2 regions of the Streptomyces sp. NPDC040718 genome follow, and region 2 is predicted to be linked to the other one. Evidence: riboswitches for the same ligand, from Rfam matches in the RefSeq annotation. Region 2 holds a riboswitch; the other holds the start of a gene.
The links. A riboswitch is a leader RNA that binds a small molecule or an ion and turns the genes downstream of it on or off. The one in region 2 is predicted to bind S-adenosylmethionine.

Region 1: another riboswitch for S-adenosylmethionine. It lies ahead of ACZ597_RS13325 (aminotransferase class V-fold PLP-dependent enzyme); the one in region 2 lies ahead of thrC (threonine synthase).

What each region holds. Positions count from the first base shown of each region.
Region 1 covers NZ_JBVIXO010000004.1:383,772-388,534, reverse strand. The annotation lists gene qcrB (cytochrome bc1 complex cytochrome b subunit) at 1-1,578, shown strand, start outside; gene trpD (anthranilate phosphoribosyltransferase) at 1,744-2,808, shown strand; SAM riboswitch class IV at 2,898-3,014, shown strand; gene ACZ597_RS13325 (aminotransferase class V-fold PLP-dependent enzyme) at 3,238-4,641, shown strand; gene ACZ597_RS13320 (Lrp/AsnC family transcriptional regulator) at 4,718-4,763, opposite strand, start outside.
Region 2 covers NZ_JBVIXO010000012.1:110,151-114,913, reverse strand. The annotation lists gene ACZ597_RS26740 (alpha,alpha-trehalose-phosphate synthase (UDP-forming)) at 1-155, opposite strand, end outside; gene ACZ597_RS26735 (glucosyl-3-phosphoglycerate synthase) at 244-1,194, opposite strand; SAM riboswitch class I at 1,423-1,561, shown strand; gene thrC (threonine synthase) at 1,579-2,853, shown strand; gene ACZ597_RS26725 (MoaD/ThiS family protein) at 2,891-3,166, shown strand; gene ACZ597_RS26720 (cold-shock protein) at 3,602-3,808, shown strand; gene groL (chaperonin GroEL) at 4,134-4,763, shown strand, end outside.

The sequences.
Region 1 (4,763 bases), on a different contig from region 2:
GTAGCCGACTGGGCGGACGGCCGCCTGGGCATCTACGGCCTCGCCAAGGCGAACATGCGCAAGATCTTCCCGGACCACTGGTCCTTCATGCTGGGTGAGATCTGCCTCTACAGCTTCATCATCATCATCCTCACGGGTGTGTACCTGACGCTGTTCTTCCACCCGAGCATGAACGAGGTCGTGTACCACGGCTCGTACGTGCCGATGCAGGGCGTCATGATGTCCGAGGCCTTCGCCTCGACCCTGGACATCAGCTTCGACGTCCGCGGTGGCCTGCTGATCCGCCAGATCCACCACTGGGCGGCGCTGATCTTCGTCGCGGCCATGGTCGTGCACATGATGCGCGTCTTCTTCACCGGCGCGTTCCGCAAGCCGCGTGAGGTCAACTGGATCTTCGGCTTCCTGCTGCTGGTCCTCGGCATGTTCACCGGCTTCACCGGTTACTCGCTGCCGGACGACCTGCTCTCGGGTACCGGTGTCCGCTTCATGCAGGGCGCCATCCTCTCCGTCCCGGTCGTCGGCACCTACCTGTCGATGTTCCTGTTCGGCGGGGAGTTCCCGGGCGGCGACTTCGTCGCACGCTTCTACTCGGTGCACATCCTGCTGCTGCCCGGCATCATGATGGGCCTGCTGGTCGCGCACCTGATCCTGGTGTTCTTCCACAAGCACACCCAGTTCGCCGGCCCCGGCAAGACGAACAACAACGTCGTCGGCATGCCGCTGCTGCCGGTCTACATGGCCAAGGCCGGAGGCTTCTTCTTCCTGGTCTTCGGTGTCATCGCGGCCATCGCGGCGATCGCCTCGATCAACCCGATCTGGGCGCTCGGCCCGTACCGCCCGGACCACGTGTCCACCGGTGCGCAGCCCGACTGGTACATGGGTATGCCGGAAGGCCTCATCCGAGCCATGCCGGGCTGGGAGATCAACCTGTGGGGCCACACGCTCGTCCTGGGCGTGTTCATCCCGCTGCTGCTCTTCCCGCTGGTCCTCGGCGCCATCGCCGTCTGGCCGTTCATCGAGTCCTGGGTCACCGGCGACAAGCGCGAGCACCACATCCTGGACCGCCCGCGCAACGTCCCGACCCGTACGGCCTTCGGTGTCGCCTGGATCGCGGAGTACATCGTGCTCCTCATCGGCGGCGGCAACGACATGTTCGCCCAGTACTTCCACCTGTCGATCAACTCGATCACGTGGTTCGTCCGGATCGGCTTCTTCGCCGTCCCGGTCCTGGCGTTCATCGTCACCAAGCGGATCTGCCTCGGCCTCCAGCGCCGGGACCACGACAAGGTGCTGCACGGTCGCGAGACCGGCATCATCAAGCGCCTGCCGCACGGTGAGTTCGTCGAGGTCCACGAGCCGCTGTCGCAGGGCAAGCTGCACACGCTCACCGCGCACGAGCAGTACAAGCCGGTCGAGATCGGCCCGACGGTCGACGAGAACGGTGTCGAGCGCAAGGTGACGCGCGGCGAGAAGCTGCGTGCGAAGCTCAGCAAGGGCTTCTACGCGGAGAACAACCAGATTCCGAAGCCCACGGTGGAGGAGTACAAGGAGATCCAGGCCGGACACGGCCACCACTGATCTCCGGCACGACCGCTTGAGGGACCGGTTCCGGCCGATCCTGGTGTCGCCACGGCGAGAGCCCCGTCCAGTCGCTGGACGGGGCTCTTTGCCGTCTCCGGGGCTGGATAGGCTGAGATCCTTCCCATCGGACGTACGAACCCCGACGAGCAGCAGGAGCTGACCATGAACGTTGCGACCCCGGCAGGCGGCGACAGCGTGGCGGCCCGCGGCTGGCCGGGCATCCTCGAAGCGCTGGTCAACCGGCAGGACCTCGGCAGCGACGACACCGCCTGGGCGATGGAGCGGATCATGCGCGGCGAGGCCACGGACGCGCAGATCGCGGGCTTCGCGGTGGCCCTGCGGGCCAAGGGCGAGACCGTGGCCGAGTACACGGGGCTGGTCCGGACGATGTACGCCCACGCCAACCTGATCGAGGTGCCCGGGCGGACCGTGGACATCGTCGGCACGGGCGGCGACGGCGCCAAGACGGTCAACATCTCGACCATGTCGGCCATCGTGGCCGCCGGTGCGGGCGCCAAGATCGTCAAGCACGGCAACCGGGCGGCGTCCTCCGCCAGCGGCTCCTCCGACGTCCTGGAGAAGCTCGGCGTCAACCTGGCCCTCACCCCTGAGCGGGTGGCACAGGTCGCCGAGGAGGCCGGCATCACCTTCTGTGCCGCGGTCGTCTTCCACCCGGCCCTGCGGTACGCCGCCTCGGCCCGCCGCGACCTCGGGGTGCGCACCGCCTTCAACGGCCTCGGCCCGCTCACCAACCCCGCCCGCGTCAAGGCGCAGGCGGTCGGCGTGGCGGACGCGCGGCTGGCCCCGATCATGGCCGGGGTGCTCGCCGAACGGAACACCTCCGCCCTGGTCTTCCGCGGCGACGACGGCCTGGACGAGCTGACCACCACCGGGACCTCCCGGGTGTGGTGGGTCCGGGACGGCGAGGTCACGGAGCACGCCTTCGACCCGCGCGACGTCGGCATCGAGACGGTCGACATCTCGGCCCTGCGGGGCGGCGACCCGTCGTACAACGCGGACGTCGCCCGCCGCCTGCTGGCGGGGGAGACGGGCCCGGTGCGCGACGCCGTGCTGCTGAACTCGGCGAGTGCCCTGGTGGCGCTGGACCCCGGCACGGGCACGCTGGAGGAGCAGCTCGCGGCCGCCATGGCCCGCGCGGCCGGGGCCATCGACTCCGGGGCCGCCCGTGCGGTGCTGGAGCGCTGGGTGGCGGCCAGCAACGCCTGAGCCCGCGCGGCCCCTCCGGCCACGGCCCCGGTCCACGATGTGGACCGGGGCCTTGCGCGTGCGGGATCTTGTGGCAGGATGCTTTCCAAGGTCACGAGTGACAGCGTTTAGGCCCCGGCTTGCTGTCCGGCAACCCTCCTTCCGTGGCGGGGTGCCCCGGGTGATGACCAGGTCGTAGGCAGCGAGGTCTACGGCAAGCGCGGATCCCTCGACACCAGGGGTCCTGGTCTCTCGAGGAGCGTTTTCCGTGAGCAAGCGAATGCGATAGGGCGACTCCGCCCCTTCTTCAACCCTCGGATCAGGGTCCCTTCCGCGTACCCCCGATCAGTCCGAGGACTTTCCCGTACCCCTGACGGCCGCCGCCGCGCAGCCGTACCCGCGTACGGGCACACCGAAGCCATTCAGCCCTGCCTGCCGGGAGATACCGCCATGTCCGCATCCCTGAACGCCGCCACCGCCGCCTGCACCGCCGACGCCGGGGGCCCCGCCTGTGACGGGCCGCTGCCGGTGCTCGGCCGGGACGTCACCGTCCCCCTCGTCACCGGCGGCGAGGTCACCTACGCCGCCCTCGACTACGCGGCCAGCGCCCCCGCGCTCCAGCGGGTCTGGGACGACGTCGCCGCGTACGCCCCCTACTACGGCAGCGTCCACCGCGGCGCCGGGTACCTCTCGCAGCTGTCCACCGACCTGTTCGAGCAGAGCCGGGCCACGGTCGCCGAGTTCCTCGACTGCCGCCCCTCCGACCAGGTGGTCTTCACCCGGTCCACCACCGACTCCCTCAACCTGCTCGCCGCCGCGCTGCCCGCCGGCTGCCGGGTCTTCGTCTTCGAGACCGAGCACCACGCCTCCCTGCTGCCCTGGGGCGACGCCCGGGTCACCTACCTCAACGCCCCCCGCACACCCGGCGAGGCCGTCGCCACGCTGGAGCGGGCCCTCGCCGACCGCACTGCATCCATTGAAGAGGGCCACGGCCCGGCCCTGGTCTGCGTCACCGGCGCCTCCAACGTCACCGGTGAGCTGTGGCCGGTGAAGGAGCTCGCCGCCGCCGCGCACGCCCACGGTGCGCGGATCGTGCTGGACGCCGCCCAGCTGGCCCCCCACCACCCCGTCTCCGTGCGGGAGCTGGACGTGGACTGGGTCGCGTTCTCGGGCCACAAGCTGTACGCCCCCTTCGGCTCGGGCGTGCTGGCAGGCCGCGCCGACTGGCTCCAGGAGGCCGAGCCGTACCTCGCCGGGGGCGGCGCCTCCCGCAAGGTGGCCCGCCGCGAGGACGGCGGCGTCGACGTCGAGTGGCACACCACCGCCGCGCGGCACGAGGCCGGCTCGCCGAACGTCATCGGCGTCTACTCCATCGCCTCCGCCTGCCGCGCGCTGCGGGAGGCCGGCTTCGAGAACCTCGTCGCCCGGGAGGAGCACCTCATCGCCAAGGTCCGCGAGGGCCTGGCGGAGGTCCCGGCCGTGCGGGTGCTGTCCCTGTTCGGGGACGACGCCCCGCGCGTCGGCGTCATCTCGTTCGTGGTCGACGGCTGGAACAGCTCGCACTTCGCGGCCGCGCTGTCCGCCGAGTACGGGATCGGGGTGCGGGACGGCCTCTTCTGCGCCCACCCGCTGGTACGGACCCTGCTGGGCAGCGAGCCGCAGGCCCAGGGCGCGTGCGGGGCGCCGGAGGCGGCGCCGGGGGAGCGGTCGCTGAACGCGATCCGGGTCAGCTTCGGGGCCGGCACCCCGGACGAGCACGTCGAGCGCTTCGTGAGGGCAGTTCGGGAACTGGTCGAGGACGGCGCGAAGTGGCAGTACCGCACGGAAGAGGGCCGCTGCGTCCCGGCTGTGTAGTGCGGTGGCGCGGTGGCGGCCGCTGCGCGGGGAGCGGCCCCGCGCAGCGGTGACCGGGTACCGGCCCGGGAGGGGGCTAGGCGTCCAGGCCGATGGCGAATGCGGCTTCGAGGTCGTGCTGG
Region 2 (4,763 bases):
GCGCAGACCCACAGGGCCTCCGGCTGTGCTGCGAGCGCCGCGGACAGGCCGGAGACGAGGCCGCCGCCGCCGCGCCGGGCGCTGAGGGTGCCGTCGGCGGCGAGGGCGTACGAGAGCGGGCCGCGGTTGGCGGCGACGAGTACCTGAGAAGCCATGCCGCGAACCTAGCCCGGGGCCCCCTCGCTCAAACGTCCGGGAAATGTCCGGTTCGTCACGTACTGGTCAAACCCCGGCGTTCCCGGGTCACGCCACGCGCCGTCCCGCGTACTCCTTGATCTCCGCCATCGGCGGCCGTTCCTCCGTGTCCACGGCGTACGTGCGCGGTACGAACCCGTCCGGTCCCCGCTCGAACTGCGTCAGCTCCGGCCGGACGAGGTGCCCGCGCGAGAGCCGCAGCTGCGCGGTGCGGTAGATCGCGGCGGCCATCCGGCCCAGCGCCTGCCCGTCCTGGTGCCGGTGCAGCCGGACCCCGACGTCCACCTGGGCCAGCGCGTCCAGCCCGACCGTGTGCAGCGCGTCCACGAGCAGGCCCAGCTCCACCCCGTACCCGACGGGGAAGGGCAGGCGCTCCAGCAGGGAGCGGCGTACGGCGTACTCGCCGCCCAGCGGCTGGACGAAGCCGGCCAGCTGGGGCCAGTGGAGGTTGAGGAGCGGGCGGGCCACCAGTTCGGTGACGCGGCCGCCCTGGCCGGGAGCGTCCCCGAGCGGGCGGTCGTACATCGCCTTGACGAACTGCACCTGCGGGTCGGTGAGCAGCGGCCCGACGATCCCGGAGACGAAGGCGGAGTCGAAGTCCCGCAGGTCGGCGTCCACGAAGCAGACGACGTCCCCGGTGGTGGCCAGCAGGGAGCGCCACAGCACCTCGCCCTTGCCGGGCAGGGCCGGGATCCGGGGCAGGATCGAGTCCCGGTGCACCACGCGGGCGCCGGCCTTCGCCGCGACCTCCGCCGTACGGTCGGTGGAGCCGGAGTCGACGACGACGAGCTCGTCCACCAGGGGGACGGGCGGGGCCTCGATCAGATCGCGCCGGACGATCTCGACGATCTCCCCGACGGTGGCCTCCTCGTCCAGCGCGGGCAGCACCACGCTCACCGTCGTCCCGGCCGCCCGTTTCCGGGCGAGCAGCTGGTCGAGCGGTCGGTCGGCGGCGGACCAGGAGCGGTCTGCCAGCCAGCGCTCCACCTCATCCAGCACTCTCAGCACTCCCTGGGCATCTTTCCGCGGGTTCCGCGGTCTCTACGGCACTCTGCGCCACTCGGCGGTTTTGGGCCGAATTGTGATCCATCTCGCGGTTCGGACGGCTGTCTCAACCACCCGTCCCTTCGGTTACAGTCTTGAACAACGCGAGAGACCACCGCATGCCGGGGGTCCCGCGCACAAACGCACCGGCGCGCCACAGAGCGCGTGTGTCCGGTGCCATACCGCTCATCCAGAGGGGCAGAGGGACACGGCCCGTTGAAGCCCCGGCAACCCTCCAGTCGGTTCTCGCCAGCGCGAGGCCCCGACTAGGGAAGGTGCCAATTCCGTCTCATGGCGAAGTGCGCCATGGGGAAGATGAGGAGAAAGGGCCTCGCCATCATGGCTGCACAGACCGTCGCCACCTCTGTCGACCTCGGACCCGCCACCGGACTTTCCTGTCGCGAGTGCGGTACCCGTTTCGAGCTCGGCCCCATCTTCGCCTGCGTCGAGTGCTTCGGGCCCCTGGAAGTCGCCTACGAGCTCCCGCTCGGCGACCCCGAGGCCCTGCGCGCCGCGATCGAGGCCGGCCCGAACAACATCTGGCGCTACGCGCCGCTGCTGCCCGTCCCGGTGGACGTGGCCTCCAAGCCGAGCCTGAACCCCGGCTTCACCAAGCTCGTGGACGCCGAGAACCTGGCCAAGGAGCTGGGCGTCACCGGCAAGCTCTACGTCAAGGACGACTCCGGCAACCCGACGCACTCCTTCAAGGACCGCGTCGTGGCCATCGCCGTCGAGGCCGCCCGCGCCTTCGGCTTCACCACCCTGTCGTGCTCCTCCACCGGCAACCTGGCCGGCGCCGTCGGCGCCGCGGCCGCCCGGGCCGGCTTCCGCTCCTGCGTGTTCATCCCGCACGACCTGGAGCAGGGCAAGGTCGTCATGGCCGGTGTCTACGGCGGTGACCTCGTCGGCATCGAGGGCAACTACGACGACGTCAACCGCTTCTGCTCCGAGCTCATCGGCGACCCGCTGGGCGAGGGCTGGGGCTTCGTCAACGTCAACCTGCGCCCCTACTACGGCGAGGGCTCGAAGACCCTGGCGTACGAGATCTGCGAGCAGCTCGGCTGGCAGCTGCCCGACCAGATCGTCATCCCGATCGCGTCCGGCTCCCAGCTGACGAAGATCGACAAGGGCCTCCAGGAGCTGATCAAGCTCGGCCTCGTCGAGGACAAGCCGTACAAGATCTTCGGCGCCCAGGCCGAGGGCTGCTCCCCGGTGTCCACGGCCTTCAAGGCCGGCCACGACGTGGTCCGCCCGCAGAAGCCGAACACCATCGCCAAGTCCCTGGCCATCGGCAACCCGGCGGACGGCCCGTACGTCCTGGACATCGCGCGGCGCACCGGCGGCTACGTCGAGGACGTCAACGACGAGCAGGTCGTCGAGGCCATCAAGATCCTGGCGCGCACCGAGGGCATCTTCGCCGAGACAGCGGGCGGCGTGACCGTCGGCGTGACGAAGAAGCTCATCGAGAACGGCCGGCTCGACCCGGCGCTGACGACGGTGGTCCTGAACACCGGTGACGGCCTCAAGACCCTGGAGGCGGTGGCCGCGGACAGCGGCCAGACCGCCACCATCCGCCCGAGCCTGGACGCGTTCCGCGCCGCCGGCCTGGCCTGACCCTTCCCCCTGACACATCCGGAAAGGCGGTAGCGCCATGAGCGTCAACGTCCGCATCCCCACCATCCTGCGCACCTACACCGGCGGCGCCGCCGAGGTCCCGGCCGAGGGCGCGACCCTCGCCGAGGTCATCGAGTCCCTGGAGAAGAACCACCCGGGCATCGCCGCGCGCGTCCTGGACGACCAGGGCAAGCTGCGCCGCTTCGTGAACGTCTACGTCAACGACGACGACGTGCGCTTCGAGGGCGGCCTGGAGGCGGCGACGCCGGACGGCGCCGGCGTCTCGATCATCCCCGCCGTCGCCGGAGGCTGACCAGACGGGCACAGTGTCGGCGGCTGCTGATCCGCGGCCGGATATCCGGCTGACGCGTTCAAATCAGAATTGCCCCCTCCGCTAAAAGCGGAGGGGGCAATTCTGCTTGATTGGGCGCGGTAGAGTTGGGGCAGTCCCCTCCGCTGTTCTTGCCCGCCGCATATGAGCGGGCCCACGGATGGTTGACATTGAGTCAACATGAGCGCGCCTTTTGGGCCTTTGGTGCGGCTTGTCTGGCCCGAGTTGCCCTGGAATATGCCAAGTTTTCACCCTATTTCCAGGTTTCCGTGTGTCCAGATTTCTCGTCGGATTGACCTGTTGCTGACAGCACCGGTGCGGATACATTCAGCCGCGGTCGAGGCGTTCCGGCGCAAGTTCTGACCCGGGACCGCGAAGTGCGGTCCCGCGCAAGGGCCAGTAATAGGGGAGTTAGGCATGGCTCAGGGCACCGTCAAGTGGTTCAACGCGGAGAAGGGCTACGGCTTCATCGCGGTCGACGGTGGTGCGGATGTGTTCGTCCACTACAGCGCCATCCAGATGGACGGATACCGCACCCTTGAAGAGGGTCAGCGGGTCGAGTTCGAGATCTCGCAGGGCCAGAAGGGTCCGCAGGCGGACATGGTCAAGCTCGCGGCCGGCTGAGTCGGAGCGAACGCGATCGGCCACCGACGCACGCACAGACGCATGAGGGGCCCACATCCCGGACAGGGATGTGGGCCCCTCATGCGTGTCGCCCCGCGTCACCGCCGCGCCGCCCGCGTGTTGCCCGAAGCCGCTTGCACTCGTGGGGGTCGAGTGCTAATCATTGGCGTTAGCACTCTCCCGGTGAGAGTGCTACTAAAACGAGGACCGGGCCGGTGAGGCCCGCAGGACCCGGCGGGACGGAACCGTCGGATCCGCAGGCCGTCCGTCGCGGGCGCGGGCGCGGTCCGGAGCAATCCACCCCTGTCCGGGAGGACCACTTCACATGGCCAAGATCATCGCGTTCAACGAGGAGGCCCGGCGCGGTCTCGAGCGTGGCATGAACCAGCTCGCCGACGCCGTCAAGGTCACCCTTGGCCCCAAGGGTCGCAACGTCGTCCTTGAGAAGAAGTGGGGCGCCCCCACGATCACCAACGACGGCGTCTCCATCGCCAAGGAGATCGAGCTCGAGGACCCGTACGAGAAGATCGGCGCCGAGCTGGTCAAGGAAGTCGCCAAGAAGACGGACGACGTCGCCGGTGACGGTACGACCACCGCGACCGTCCTCGCCCAGGCGCTCGTCCGCGAGGGCCTGCGCAACGTGGCCGCCGGCGCCAACCCGATGGCCCTCAAGCGCGGTATCGAGAAGGCCGTCGAGGCCGTCTCCGCCGCCCTGCTGGCCCAGGCCAAGGATGTCGAGACCAAGGAGCAGATCGCTTCCACGGCCTCCATCTCCGCCGCCGACACCCAGATCGGCGAGCTCATCGCCGAGGCCATGGACAAGGTCGGCAAGGAAGGCGTCATCACCGTCGAGGAGTCCCAGACCTTCGGTCTGGAGCTGGAGCTCACCGAGGGCATGCGCTTCGACAAGGGCTACATCTCGGCGTACTTCGCCACCGACATGGAGCGTATGGAG